Regions from separate parts of the Aquabacterium sp. A08 genome, predicted to be linked through region 1. Evidence: riboswitches for the same ligand, from Rfam matches in the RefSeq annotation. Region 1 holds a riboswitch; the other holds the start of a gene.

Region 1 (7,195 bases):
GCAGTTCGACCGCTTCCTGTCCGACCAGACGCACCAGGAAGGCGGCCACTGGCAGCAGTCCTTCGAGCTGCACGGCCCCGAGGCCGAGCACGCCGAAGCCGGCCGCGGCGTCACCCTGATCGCGCGGGGCGCCCTGCTGCCCAACGGCGGGTTGCTGCTGGTGTTCGACGACGTGTCCGACATCATCTCGGCCCAGCGCGCCCAGGCCTGGGGCGAGGTGGCGCGCCGCTTGGCCCACGAGATCAAGAACCCGCTCACCCCCATCCAGCTCTCGGCCGAACGGCTGGCCATGAAGCTGGAGCCCAAATTGGTGGGCCCCGAGTTGGCGGTGCTGCACAAATCGGTCAAGACCATCGTGGACCAGGTCGATGCGATGAAGCGGCTGGTCAACGAATTCCGCGACTACGCCCGACTGCCGGCGGCGCAACTGCAGCCGGTGCAGCTCAACGCCCTGGTGGGCGACATCGTTGGGCTGTACGACGCCGCCGAGGTGCCGCTGCGGCTGGAGCTGGACCCCGCCTGCCCCGAGGTGCTGGCCGACCCACAACAGGTGCGCCAGGTGGTGCACAACCTGGTGCAGAACGCCCAGGACGCCACCCCGCCCGGGGCCGGGCCGGTGTTGCTGCGCACCCGCCCGTCCGACAGCGGGCGCTGGGTGCGCCTGCAGGTGCTGGACCACGGCCCCGGCTTTGCCGAGCCCATCCTCAAGCGCGCCTTCGAGCCCTACGTCACCACCAAGGCCAAGGGCACCGGGCTCGGGCTGGCGGTGGTCAAGAAAATCATGGACGAGCACGGCGGCCGGGTCGAGATCGCCCAGCGCCTCGACGGCGGCGAGGTGCGCGGCGCGAAAGTCTCGCTATCATTCAGGGTTGCAAATATGCAACATCATTGAGCTCTGCACAAAAGGCACGACGCACACCATGGCAAACATACTGGTGGTGGATGACGAACTGGGCATCCGGGACCTGTTGTTCGAAATCCTGAACGACGAGGGACACGCGGTGGAGGTGGCCGAAAACGCCGCCCGCGCGCGCGAACTGCGCGCCAACGGCCACCCCGACCTGGTGCTGCTGGACATCTGGATGCCCGACACCGACGGCGTGACCCTGCTCAAGGAGTGGTCGAGCAGCGGCCTGCTGACCATGCCGGTCATCATGATGAGCGGGCACGCCACCATCGACACCGCGGTGGAGGCGACCCGCATCGGCGCCATGGCCTTCCTGGAAAAACCCATCACCCTGCAAAAACTGCTGCAGGCGGTGGAAAAGGGCCTGAACAAGGCGGCCGCCAAACCGGTGCCGCCCAAGCCGGCCGGGCTGGCGCCGCCCGCCTCGGCCGAGGGGCCGAGCCCCCTCGGCCTGCCCCCGTTGCCCGACGCCCCGGCCGGTGCCGCGCCAGTGACGGAGCCGTCGGTGCAGCCCTTCGACCTGGACGTGCCGCTGCGCGAGGCGCGCGACGCCTTTGAAAAGGCCTACTTTGAATTCCACCTGGCCAAGGAGCAGGGCTCCATGACCCGCGTGGCCGAGAAGACCGGGCTGGAGCGCACCCACCTCTACCGCAAGCTGAAACAGCTCGGCGTGGATCTTTCTCGCTCCAAGCGTTCCGGGGCCTGAAAACCTGTGTTATAGTAACGGTCTTGGCCCGGTAGCTCAGTTGGTAGAGCAGCGGATTGAAAATCCGCGTGTCGATGGTTCGATTCCGTCCCAGGCCACCAAACAGTTCTTGTTCCAACCCGGTTGGGCAGGCAACCCCGAAAAAGCGACCGTGCCTGCGGTCGCTTTTTTTTTGCCCGGTGTGATGGCCGTTCATCAGGCCGGTACGTAAGGAAATTCCATGTCTCTCAAGTGCGGCATCGTCGGCCTGCCCAACGTCGGCAAATCCACCCTGTTCAACGCCCTGACCAAGGCCGGCATCGCGGCCGAGAACTACCCCTTCTGCACCATCGAGCCCAACGTGGGCGTGGTCGAGGTGCCGGACCCGCGCCTGCAGCAGCTGGCCGCCATCATCCAGCCCGAGCGCATCGTGCCGGCGATTGTGGAGTTCGTGGACATCGCCGGTCTGGTGGCCGGGGCCAGCCAGGGCGAGGGCTTGGGCAACCAGTTCCTGGCCCACATCCGCGAAACCGATGCCATCGTCAACGTGGTGCGCTGTTTTGAAGACGACAACGTCATCCACGTGGCCAACAAGGTGGACCCGATCGCGGACATCGAGGTGATCCAGACCGAGCTGTGCCTGGCCGACCTGGGCACGGTGGAAAAAAGCCTGCAGCGCTACACCAAGGCCGCCAAGAGCGGCAACGACAAGGAAGCGGCCAAGCTGGTGCAGGTGCTGACCAAGGTGCAGGCGGTGCTGGACCAGGGCAAGCCGGTGCGCACGCTGGAGCTGGGCGACGAAGAGCGCGCCATCCTGAAGCCGTTGTGCCTGATCACCGCCAAGCCGGCCATGTTTGTGGGCAACGTCAGCGAAGACGGTTTCGAGAACAACCCCTTCCTGGACCGCCTGCGCGAATACGCCGACCAGCAAAACGCCCCGGTGGTGGCCATCTGCGCCAAGATCGAGGCCGAACTGAGCGAAATGGACGACGCCGACCGGCTGGAGTTCTTGAAGGAGTTGGGCCAGGACGAACCCGGCCTGAACCGCCTGATCCGCGCCGGCTTCAAGCTGTTGGGCCTGCAAACCTATTTCACCGCCGGCGTGAAAGAGGTGCGCGCCTGGACCATCCACATCGGCGACACCGCGCCGCAGGCGGCGGGCGTCATCCACGGCGACTTCGAGCGCGGCTTCATCCGCGCCCAGACCATCGGTTTTGACGACTACATCGCCTACCAGGGCGAGCAGGGCGCCAAGGACGCGGGCAAGATGCGCGCCGAGGGCAAGGACTACGTCGTCAAAGACGGCGACGTGATGAACTTCCTGTTCAACGTCTGACTCCCACGGGCAACCCTGACTGCTGGAGTTGCCTGTGTTTGGTCGTCGCCGCCCGGTTCACATCGGTTTGTCCGCCCGCATTGCCCACCCGGAGCGGGGCGGGGTGGGGCTGCAGACCAAAACCCTGCAGGTGCTGGAGCAGTCGGTGGCGCAGTGGGCGGCCTCGCGCGACACGCTGGTGCTGATGGTGCCGTCGGTGCTGCAGGACGGGGCGCTGCTGCGCAGCAACATCCGCATCCGCGACTACGCGGAGTACCTGGACGGCCTGATTTTGCAGGGCGGTGCCGACGTGAGCCCGCGCGCCTACGGCGAGGAGCCGCTCAAGCCCGAGTGGAGCGGTGACCCGGTGCGCGACGCCTATGAACTGGAGCTGGTGCACGAGTTCATGGAGGCGGGCAAGCCCATCCTGGGCATCTGCCGCGGCATGCAGCTGATCAACGTGGCCCTGGGTGGCAGCCTGTACCAGGACCTGCCGACCCAGTGCCCCGACTCGCACGGCCATGAAACCCCGGCCTACGACCGCAATGCGCACGCGGTCACCTTCACCCCTGGGGGCCAGTTCGCCCAGTGGTTCGGCGGGGTGGCCGGCGGGCAGGTGGCGTCCATCCACCACCAGGCGGTGCAGCGCCTGGGCAAGGACGTGGTGGTCGAGGCGACCGCCCACGACGGCGTGGTCGAGGCCATCCGCTGGCAGGGGCGCAGCTTCGTGTGCGGGGTGCAGTGGCACCCGGAATTCCACCACCTCAACGGCGACCTGCTGGACTGCCATCCGCTGCTGGACGCGTTTCTGGCCGCTGCCCGATAAAATAGCGGCTTGCCAAGGAGCGCTGCAACCGCGCGTCCCCCGCCCGCCGGTGGGGCGCGCCGTCAGGCTTGGCCCCTTCCCGTCCCAACCGCGCTCACCTGACGACTGCTTTGCAGGTGAGTGCCGTGCCCCCTACCGCCCCCCACACCGTGAACCCTGACCACCCGGACCGCGCCGCCGCCCCGTCTTCCGTGCCCCCCATGCTGTTGTCCGGCCTGGAGCTGCTGGCCATCGATGAGCACAGCCTGTTCGTCAACATCGGCGAGCGCACCAACGTCACCGGCTCCAAGGCGTTCGCGCGCATGATCTTGAACGGCCAGTACGAGGAAGCCCTGGCCGTGGCGCGCCAGCAGGTGGAAAACGGTGCGCAGATCGTGGACGTGAACATGGACGAGGCCATGCTCGACAGCCAGGCCGCCATGGTGCGTTTCCTCAACCTCATGGCCGGCGAGCCCGACATCGCCCGCGTGCCGGTGATGATCGATTCGTCCAAGTGGAGCGTGATCGAGGCCGGGCTGAAGTGCGTGCAGGGCAAGAGCGTGGTCAATTCCATCTCGATGAAAGAGGGAGTGGAGGAGTTCAAGCGTCAGGCCCGGTTGATCCGGCGCTACGGCGCCGCCACCGTGGTGATGGCTTTTGACGAGCAGGGCCAGGCCGACACCTACGAGCGCAAAATCGAGATCTGCGAGCGGGCCTACCGCATCCTGGTGGACGAGGTGGGCTTCCCGTGCGAAGACATCATCTTCGACCCGAACATCTTCGCCATCGCCACCGGCATCGAGGAACACAACAACTACGCGGTGGACTTCATCAACGCCACCCGCTGGATCAAGCAGCACCTGCCGGGCGCCAAGGTGAGCGGCGGCGTGTCCAACGTGTCGTTCAGCTTCCGCGGCAACGAGCCGGTGCGCGAGGCCATCCACACCGTGTTTCTGTACCACGCCATCCAGGCGGGCATGGACATGGGCATCGTCAACGCCGGCATGGTCGGCGTGTACGACGACCTGGACCCCGAACTGCGCGAGCGCGTGGAAGACGTGGTGCTGAACCGCCGGCCGGACGCAACCGAGCGCCTGCTGGAGATCGCCGAAACCGTCAAAGGCGCGGCCAAGGACGATTCCGCCAAGTACGCCTGGCGCGCGCTGCCGGTGCGCGAGCGCCTGAAGCACGCGCTGGTGCACGGCCAGAACGAGTTCATCACTGAAGACACCGAGGAGATGTGGCAGGCCTTGCGCGCCGACGGCGGCCGCCCGCTGCACGTGATCGAAGGCCCGCTGATGGACGGCATGAACGTGGTGGGCGACCTGTTCGGCCAGGGCAAGATGTTCCTGCCGCAGGTGGTGAAGAGCGCCCGCGTGATGAAGCAGGCCGTGGCCCACCTGGTGCCCTACATCGAGGAAGAAAAGCGCCAGTTGGAAGCCGCCGGGGGCGACGTCAAGAGCAAGGGCAAAATCGTGATCGCCACCGTCAAGGGCGACGTGCACGACATCGGCAAGAACATCGTGACGGTGGTCTTGCAGTGCAACAACTTCGACGTGGTGAACATGGGCGTGATGGTGCCGTGCCACGAAATTCTGGCCAAGGCCAAAGAGGTGGGCGCTGACATCGTGGGTCTGTCTGGCCTGATCACCCCCAGCTTGGAGGAGATGCAGTACGTCGCGTCTGAGATGGAAAAAGACCCGTACTTCCGCGAGCGCGGCATTCCGTTGCTCATCGGCGGCGCCACCTGCAGCCGCGTGCACACGGCGGTGAAAATTGCGCCGAACTACAGCGGCCCGGTGGTCTACGTGCCCGACGCCTCGCGCAGCGTGGGCGTGGCGCAGAACCTGCTGGGGGAGGCCAAGCCCGCGTTCCTGGCCGAACTGACCGCCGACTACGACCAGGTGCGCACCCAGCACGCCAACAAGAAGCAGACGCCGCTGTGGCCGCTGGCCAAGGCACGCGCCAACAAAACCCCGTTGGACTGGGACGCCTACACCCCGGTAGCGCCCAAGTTCCTGGGCCGGCGCGTGTTCAAGAACTTCGACCTGGGTGAACTGGCCGCTTACATCGACTGGGGCCCGTTCTTCCAGACCTGGGATTTGGCCGGCCCGTACCCCGCCATTTTGGACGACGAGGTGGTGGGCGAGCAGGCCCGCAAGGTGTTGGCCGATGCCCAGGCCATGCTGAAAAAGATCGTGGACGGCCGCTGGCTGACCGCCAACGCGGTGGTGGGGCTGTACCCCGCCCACACGGTGAACGACGACGACATTGCGCTCTACACCGACGAGTCCCGCACCCAGGTGGCGCTGACCTGGCACGGCCTGCGCCAGCAGACCGAGAAGCAGGAAATCGATGGCGTGATGCGCCCCAGCCGCTGCCTGGCGGACTTTGTGGCGCCGCAGGCCACGGGCGTGGCCGACCACGTGGGCCTGTTCGCGGTGACGGCGGGCATCGGCGCTGACAAGCGCGCCGCCGCCTTCGAGGCCGCGCAGGACGACTACAACGCCATTCTGCTCAAGGCCCTGGCCGACCGACTGGCCGAGGCCTTTGCCGAATGCCTGCACCAGCGCGTGCGCACCGACCTGTGGGGCTACGCGCCACACGAAGACCTGGGCAACGACGAGCTGATTGCTGAAAAGTACCAGGGGATTCGCCCCGCGCCCGGCTATCCCGCTTGCCCCGACCACTCTGTCAAGCGCGCCATGTTCGACCTGCTGCAGTGCAGCGAGATCGGCATGGGTCTGACCGAGAGCCTGGCCATGACCCCGGCGGCCAGCGTGAGCGGGTTCTACATCGCCCACCCGGCCGCGACCTATTTCAACGTCGGCAAGATCGGCCACGACCAGCTGGCCGACATGGCCCGCCGCCGCGGGCTGCCCGAAGCCGAGCTGGAACGCCTGCTGGCGCCCAACCTCTGAACCGGCCGGGCCGCGTCTGACGGCCGGGGCCCGCCACGCACCGCACGCCGACCGGGTGCCGCAACCCGCGGTCCGGCCGGGTGGTGGCGGTCAGTGGCTGCAGTGGGCCCGCACCTCGTCGATGGTGGTCAGGCCCTGCAGCACCTTGAGGATGCCGTCCTGCCGCAGTGTGCGGAAATGGCCGGTGGCCATCGCGCTCTGCTGCAGCGCGTCGGACGGGGCTTTGGTCTGGATCAACCGGCGCAGGGTCGGGTCCACCGCCAGCCACTCGTGCACGCCGGCGCGGCCCTTGTAGCCCGACTGGTCGCAGGCCGGGCAGCCCGGCGCGTGGTGGCGCACCAGCTGGCCGCCCTGGCCGTGGCTGGCGATCCAGGCCGAGCGCAGGGCGTCGGCGTCGGGGCGCTGCGCGGCCGGGAAGCCGTGCAGGTAGTCCAGCAGCAGCTCCTCGGCCCAGGCGGCATCGGCCGGGGTGCTCTGCACACAGGCGCTGCACAGCCGCCGCACCAGGCGCTGGGCCAGCACGCCCAGCAGCGAGTCGGCGAAGTTGAACGGGTCCATGCCC
Region 2 (7,195 bases), on a different contig from region 1:
CCCAGGGTTTTGGCGCATTCGGCGGCCATCACCCCCACGCGTTTGCCGTGGGCCACATCGTCGATGCCCACGAGGTCCAGGGCATCGGACAGGGCGTAAACGAATTGTCGGAGGTCGGCGGTGATGCTCATGCGGGGCGCGGCGGTGTAACCTGGAGCGTTCATTGTGGCGCCAACCCGGCGTTGTGGCCAGGGGAGGCCGTGGAACGTTGGGGGGGGGCGCGTTCGAGCGCATCGGCGGCGGGCGCCGGGCTCAAAAACAACAAAGCCCCAGCAAGTGGGGCTTTGGGTGACGATGTGTCAAAGAATTCCTGGTCGGGGTGAGAGGATTCGAACCTCCGGCCTCTACGTCCCGAACGTAGCGCTCTACCAGGCTAAGCTACACCCCGATGGGTTCTCAGGAGCGTCGCTCCAACAGAACAGCCGCCAATTGTACCAAACCTTCGGCGTAAAAATTCGCGGGCAGTGCACGTGCCGCGTCGATCGCACGTTGCGCCTCGGCCATGGCCGCCCGGCGCGCGTCTTCCAGGCCGCCGCTGTCCTTGACGACGCGCAAAATCTCGTCCAGTTGCGCGGTGTCGCCCTGCTCGATGGCCGCGCGGATCATCGCCGCGTCGGCCGGGTCGCAGCGGCGCAGGGTGCAGATGATGGGCAGGGTCACCTTGCCTTCGCGCAGGTCGTCGCCCAGGTTCTTGCCCAGCTCGGCGGCGTTGCCCTCGTAGTCCAGCACGTCGTCCACCACCTGGAAGGCGGCGCCCAGGGCCTGGCCGTAGTCGGCGCAACGGGCTTCCAGCCCGGCGTCGGCACCCGCCAGGATGGCGGCCAGGCGGGCGCTGGCCTCGAACAGCTTGGCCGTCTTGGCACGGATCACGCGCAGGTAGGCCTGCTCGTCCAGCGAGGCGTCGTGCATGTTCATCAGCTGCAGCACCTCGCCCTCGGCGATCACGTTGGTCGCGTCGGCCAGCACCTGCATGATGCGCATGTTGCCCGCGTCCACCATCATCTGGAAGGCGCGGGAGTAGAGGAAGTCGCCCACCAGCACGCTGGCGGCGTTGCCGAACACCTGGTTGGCGGTGTCGCGGCCGCGGCGCAGGGTGGATTCGTCCACCACATCGTCGTGCAGCAGGGTGGCGGTGTGGATGAATTCCACCACCGCGGCCAGGCTGTGCCGGCGCGGGTCGGTGCAACCCAGTGCGCCGCACAGCAGCAGCAGCAGGGCGGGGCGCACCCGCTTGCCGCCGGCACCGATGATGTATTCGGCCACCTGGCCCACCAGCGGCACGTCGCTGCTCAGGCTCTGCTGGATCACCGCGTCCACGGCCCGCATGTCGGCGGCCACGAGGGACAGGGCGTTGGGAGGGGTGGGCGTGGGCTGGCTCAAGGCGGGGTCCGGCTGGGGTTTGGGCGATTATAGAGAGGCACTCCCCGGCGCTCGCTTGGCAAGCTGCCGTACCTCTCTCTATAATACAGGTCTGCCGAGGAGCGTTGCAGCGTCCACACCCGGGTGATCCGGCCCACGGGACGCGAGGCTCGGCAGTCGGTCAAGCCGCGCTTGGCCTCCATCCGCAACGACGCTCACCCACTGGCCGTGCGGTGAGTTCCTTTTTCTCCGAGTCAGTGGTTTTTTGACGACGCTTCGTCCGCGAAGCTGTGCTTTGGAGCCACCATGAACGCATCCCTGAAACACCCCGTGAACGCCGACTGCGCCATCACCGACATCGGTCTGGCCGAGTGGGGCCGCAAGGAAATCCGCATCGCCGAAACCGAAATGCCCGGTCTGATGGCCATTCGCGAGGAATTCGCGGCCAAGCAGCCCCTGAAGGGCGCGCGCATCACCGGTTCGCTGCACATGACCATCCAGACGGCGGTGCTGATCGAGACCCTGCAGGCCTTGGGCGCGCAAGTCCGCTGGGCCTCGTGCAACATCTTCTCCACCCAGGACCACGCCGCCGCCGCCATCGCCGCCAACGGCACGCCGGTGTTCGCCGTCAAGGGCGAAACCCTGGTCGACTACTGGGACTACACCCACCGCATCTTCGACTTCGGCGCCAAGGGCACCGAGGGCGAAGGCCCCAACATGATTCTGGACGACGGCGGCGACGCAACGCTGCTGATGCACCTGGGCAAGCAGGCCGAAAAAGACCAGAGCGTGCTGGCCAACCCCGGCAGCGATGAAGAGCGCATCTTGTTTGCGGCCATCAAAGCCAAGCTGGCCGAGGACAGCACCTGGTACAGCCGCAAGAGCGCCCAGATCATCGGCGTGACCGAAGAGACCACCACCGGCGTGCACCGCCTGAAGGAAATGTCGGCCAAGGGCACGCTGATGTTCCGCGCCATCAACGTCAACGACTCGGTCACCAAGTCCAAGTTCGACAACCTGTACGGCTGCCGCGAGTCGCTGGTGGACGGCATCAAGCGCGCCACCGACGTGATGATCGCCGGCAAGGTGGCCGTGGTCGCCGGTTACGGCGACGTGGGCAAGGGCAGTGCCCAAGCCCTGCGTGCCCTGAGCGCCCAAGTGTGGGTGACCGAGATCGACCCCATCAACGCCCTCCAGGCCGCGATGGAAGGCTACAAGGTCGTGACCATGGAGTGGGCCGCCGACAAGGCCGACATTTTCGTGACCACCACCGGCAACCGCGACGTCATCACCTACGAGCACATGGCCGCCATGAAAGACCAGGCCATTGTCTGCAACATCGGCCACTTCGACAACGAGATCCAGGTGGCCAAGCTCGAAGAGAAGTGCCAGTGGGAAGAGGTCAAGCCCCAGGTGGACCACGTGATCTTCCCGGACGGCAAGCGCATCATCCTGCTGGCCAAAGGCCGCCTGGTGAACCTGGGTTGCGGCACCGGCCACCCCAGCTTCGTGATGTCCAGCTCCTTCGCCAACCAGACCATCGCCCAGATCGAGCTGTTCTGCCACCCCGAAGGCTACGACGTGGGCAAGGTCTATGTGCTGCCCAAGCACCTGGACGAGAAGGTCGCGCGCCTGCACCTGAAGAAGGTCGGCGCCATGCTGACCGAGTTGAGCGACGAGCAGGCCGCCTACATCGGCGTGCCCAAGCAGGGCCCGTACAAGCCCGACACCTACCGCTACTGACCGGCCATGCGCGCGGACCAGTTGCTCGTCGAACGGGGCCTGGCCGCGTCGCGCTCGCAGGCCCAGCGGTTGATCGCCGCGGGGGTGCGCTGGCGACTGCCCGCCGCGGGTGAAGGCGCTTGGCGCCCCGTGGCCAAGAGCGGCGAGGCGGTGCCGGCCCATGCCGAGCTGGCCCTGACCGATGCCGCCGAGTCGCGCTATGTGTCGCGCGGGGGCCTGAAGCTCGAGGGCGCCCTGCGCCACACCGGGGTGCCGGTGCATGGGGCGGTGTGCCTGGACGTGGGCCAAAGCACCGGCGGTTTCACCGATTGTTTGCTGCAACACGGCGCCGCCCAGGTGGTGGGCGTGGACGTGGGCCAGGGACAGTTGCACCCCCGCCTGCGCCAGGACGCGCGCGTGACGGCGGTGGAGAAATGCAACGCCCGCGAACTGTCGGCCGCGCGCCTGCAGGCCGCCGCCGGGGCCCAGGCCACCGGGCCGTTCGACCTGGTGGTGGGGGACCTCTCCTTCATCTCGCAAACGCTGGTGTGGCCGGCACTGGTGCCGCTGCTGCGACCCGGGGGGAACGGCCTGCTGATGCTGGTCAAGCCCCAGTTCGAGCTGCAGCCGCAGGACATTGGCAAAGGCGGTCTGGTCAAGGACGCGAGCCGCTACGCGCAGGTGCAGGCGCGCATGGCGCAAGCCTGCGCCGCGAACGGCCTCACCCTGCGGGCCTATTTTGAAAGCGCCATCACCGGCGGTGATGGCAACCGGGAGTTTTTCGTATGGGCTTGCCCCTGAGTTTTGAGTTTTTTCCGCCCAAGACGGCGGAAGGCGCGACCAAGTTGCGCGCCGTGCGCGAGAAGCTGTACGCCAAGCGGCCCGAATTCTGTTCGGTGACCTACGGCGCGGGCGGCTCCACCCAAGACGGCACCTTGCAAACCGTGCAGGCGATTCTGGACGAAGGCCAGAGCGGCGCGTCGCATTTCACCTGCGTCGGTGCCACCCGCGAGTCGGTGCGCGAAAAGCTGGCCTTGTTCCAGCGCATGGGGCTGCGCCGCCTGGTCGCCTTGCGCGGCGATCTGCCCAGCGGTTACGGTGCCATGGGCGAGTTCCGGTACGCCGCCGATCTGGTCCAGTTCATCCGCGCCGAAACCGGCGACCACTTCCACCTGGAGGTGGCCGCCTACCCCGAAATGCACCCGCAGGCCAAGTCGCCCGAGGCCGACGTGGACGCCTACGTGGCCAAGGTGCGCGCCGGGGCCAACTCGGCCATCACCCAGTTCTTCTTCAACACCGACGCCTACTTCCGCTTTGTGGACGACGCCTACGCCAAGGGCGCCGACATCCCGGTGGTGCCGGGCATCATGCCCATCATCAACGCCAGCGGCATCCTGCGCTTCGCCGACAGCTGCGGCGCCGAGGTGCCGCGCTGGATCCGCCTGCGCCTGCAGGCGTATGGCGACGACGTCGAATCGATCAAGGCGTTTGGCCTGGACGTGGTGACCGACCTGTGCGACCAACTGCGCACCGCGGGCGTGCCCGGCCTGCACTTCTACACCATGAACCAGAGCGAAGCCACGCTGGCGATTTGCGACCGCCTGGGCCTGGGCTGAAGCGTGCGGATGGGCCGCGTGGGGTCTGGGCTGGCCCTGGGGTGGGTGTGTTGGCTGGCCGCGGCGGCAGCCGCTCAAGCCCTGCCCGAGGCCACGGCCCTGGTCCTGGCGCCGGGCCTCGAAGCCGCGGTGGCAGACGTTGATGTCGGCGTTGAAGCTCTGCCTGAGGCTGAGGCTGAGGCTGAGGCCGGCCCGCAGCCGGCGCCCCAGCCCTTGCAGCAAGGGCTGGCCTCGTTTTACCACCAGCGCTTCCACGGCCGGCGCACGGCCAGCGGTGAGCGCTACAACCGGCACGCCCTGACCGCCGCCCACCCCACCTTGCCCTTCGGCACCGAAATTGTGGTGCGCAGTTTGCGCACGGGGCGCGAGGTGGTGGTGCGCGTCACCGACCGAGGCCCGCACCTGGCCCGCCGCATCGTCGACCTGAGCCACGCCGCGGCGGTGGCGCTGGGCATCCAGCGCCACGGGGTGTCCGAGGTGCAGCTGTGGGCGCTGCCGGCCCACCCGCCGTGAGGGCGGCCGGGCTCAGGGTTGGCCGTGTTCCACGGTCCAGCCGGAACCGGTCGCTTCTTTCAGGGCCTGGGTGACCCAGGGCAGGGTCTCGCGCCATTGCGCGGCCAGGGTGAAGGGTGGGTTGATGACGTGCATCCCGCTGGCGCGCATGGCGGTGTGTGAACGCCCTTGGGCCACTTGGGTGCTGGTGCCCTCGGTGGGCGTCAGGCCCACGTTGAGTTCCGCCTGGGCCCAGGCGCGGCCCGCGCGGGTGGACAAACTCTTGAGCTTGCGCGCCAGGGCGTGCGCCTCGGGCCGGGCGATGACCGGGTACCACACCGCGTAGGTGCCGGTGGGGAAGCGCTTGAGCGCGTCCTCCAGGCAATCGACCACGGCCTGGTAGTCGGTCTTGAGTTCGTAGCTCGGGTCCATCAGCACCAGGCCGCGCCGGGTGGGTGGCGGCAGCAGGCCTTTGAGGCCCTCGAAGCCGCTGCGCCGCAGCACCTCGATCTGCTTGCCCCGGCCCAGTTCGGCCACCTGCTTGTCGAGCAGCTTGGCGTCGGTGGGGTGCACCTCGAACAGCTTGAGTTTGTCTTGCGGACGCAGCAGCGCCTGGCTGATCCAGGGCGAGCCGGGGTAGGTGCGCCACTGGGCGCCGGGGTTGAAGGCCTGCACCTGCGCCAGGTAGGCCTGGGCCATCTCGGGCACACCTTCGCCCTGGGCTTGGGCCTGCCGCGCGGCGGCCTGCAGGCGGAACACGCCCGCGTCCGATTCGCCGGAGGTGCGGGCATGGTCCTGGTCCAGCCGGTACACGCCGGCCCCGGCGTGGGTGTCCACCACGGTCAGGCCGGTGTCTTTCTGGCCGAGGTAATGCAACAGGGCCACCTGCGTCATGTGCTTGAGCACATCGGCGTGGTTGCCCGCGTGGAAGGCGTGACGGTAACTGAACATGGGGCGGATGGTACCCCATGACCCCAACGGCCCGGGGCAGCGCCCGGGCCGGTTCTGGGTCAGCGGATCACGGCCAGGCGTTCGCGCTGTCCCGCCTTGAAGGTGTACAGCGTCAGGGCGGCGTTCTGGCGGTTGCCCTGTGCGTCGAAAGCGATCTTGCCGGAAGCGCCCTGGTACTGGATGGCCTTGAGCGCCGGCAGGTATTGCGCCGGGTCGGCCGATCCGGCGGTTTCCATGGCCTGGGCCAGCAGCTTCACGCCGTCGTAGGCGTAGGGGGCGTAGGCTTGCACCTCCAGGTTGTACTTGGCCTTGTAGTCGGCACGGAACTTCTCGGACAGGGCCACTTCGTCGCCGTCCACGCCGCCGGCTTCGACGCAGTACACCTGGCCGTCGCCCAGGGCCTCGGCCGCGAGCTGGATCATTTCGCCGGTGCACAGGCCGTCGCCGCCCACCAGCTTGGCCGGCATGCCCAGCTGGCGCATCTGGCGCAGCATCGGGCCGCCCACCGCGTCCATGCCGCCGAAGAAGATGGCGTCCGGCTTTTTGGCCTTGATGCTGGTCAGGATGGCGTTGAAGTCGGTCGCCTTGTCATTGGTGAACTCGCGCGCCACCACCTGGGCGCCCGCCGCCGTGGCGGCCTTTTCGAACTCGTCGGCCAGGCCCTGGCCGTAGGCGGTGCGGTCGTCGATGACCGCCACGGTCTTGGCTTGCAGCGACTCGACCGTGTAGCGGCCCATGGCGCTGCCTTGCTGCACGTCGTCGGCCACCAGGCGGAAGGCGCCGGCGTAGCCCTGGCGCGTCAGCTTGGGGTTGGTGGACGAGGGGGTGATCTGCGGGATGCCCGCGCTGTTGTAAATCTGCGAGGCCGGCAGGGTGGTGCCCGAGGTCAGGTGGCCGACCACGCCGTTCACCTGGGCGTCGGCCAGTTTCTGGGCGGCCGCGGTGCCTTGCTTGGGGTCGGCGGCGTCGTCTTCGGCCACCAGTTCAAAGCGCGCGGTCTGCTCGCCGATCTTCACGCCGGCGGCGTTCAGTTCCTCGATCGCCATGCGCGCGCC

What was found. A riboswitch is a leader RNA that binds a small molecule or an ion and turns the genes downstream of it on or off. The one in region 1 is predicted to bind S-adenosylhomocysteine.
Region 2: another riboswitch for S-adenosylhomocysteine. It lies ahead of ahcY (adenosylhomocysteinase); the one in region 1 lies ahead of metH (methionine synthase).

The regions. Positions count from the first base shown of each region.
Region 1 covers NZ_JAAQQT010000686.1:4,335-11,529, reverse strand. Annotated here, with positions in the region: gene HA630_RS17960 (ATP-binding protein) at 1-892, shown strand, start outside; gene HA630_RS17955 (response regulator) at 921-1,613, shown strand; tRNA gene HA630_RS17950 (tRNA-Phe) at 1,639-1,714, shown strand; gene ychF (redox-regulated ATPase YchF) at 1,834-2,928, shown strand; gene HA630_RS17940 (gamma-glutamyl-gamma-aminobutyrate hydrolase family protein) at 2,996-3,733, shown strand; S-adenosyl-L-homocysteine riboswitch at 3,742-3,836, shown strand; gene metH (methionine synthase) at 3,883-6,633, shown strand; gene HA630_RS17930 (GspE/PulE family protein) at 6,724-7,195, opposite strand, start outside.
Region 2 covers NZ_JAAQQT010000601.1:9,906-17,100, reverse strand. Annotated here, with positions in the region: gene HA630_RS09075 (HD-GYP domain-containing protein) at 1-131, opposite strand, end outside; tRNA gene HA630_RS09070 (tRNA-Pro) at 312-388, opposite strand; gene HA630_RS09065 (polyprenyl synthetase family protein) at 397-1,380, opposite strand; S-adenosyl-L-homocysteine riboswitch at 1,471-1,583, shown strand; gene ahcY (adenosylhomocysteinase) at 1,666-3,102, shown strand; gene HA630_RS09055 (TlyA family RNA methyltransferase) at 3,109-3,882, shown strand; gene metF (methylenetetrahydrofolate reductase [NAD(P)H]) at 3,867-4,697, shown strand; gene HA630_RS23570 (septal ring lytic transglycosylase RlpA family protein) at 4,911-5,210, shown strand; gene HA630_RS09040 (23S rRNA (adenine(2030)-N(6))-methyltransferase RlmJ) at 5,223-6,140, opposite strand; gene HA630_RS09035 (branched-chain amino acid ABC transporter substrate-binding protein) at 6,200-7,195, opposite strand, start outside.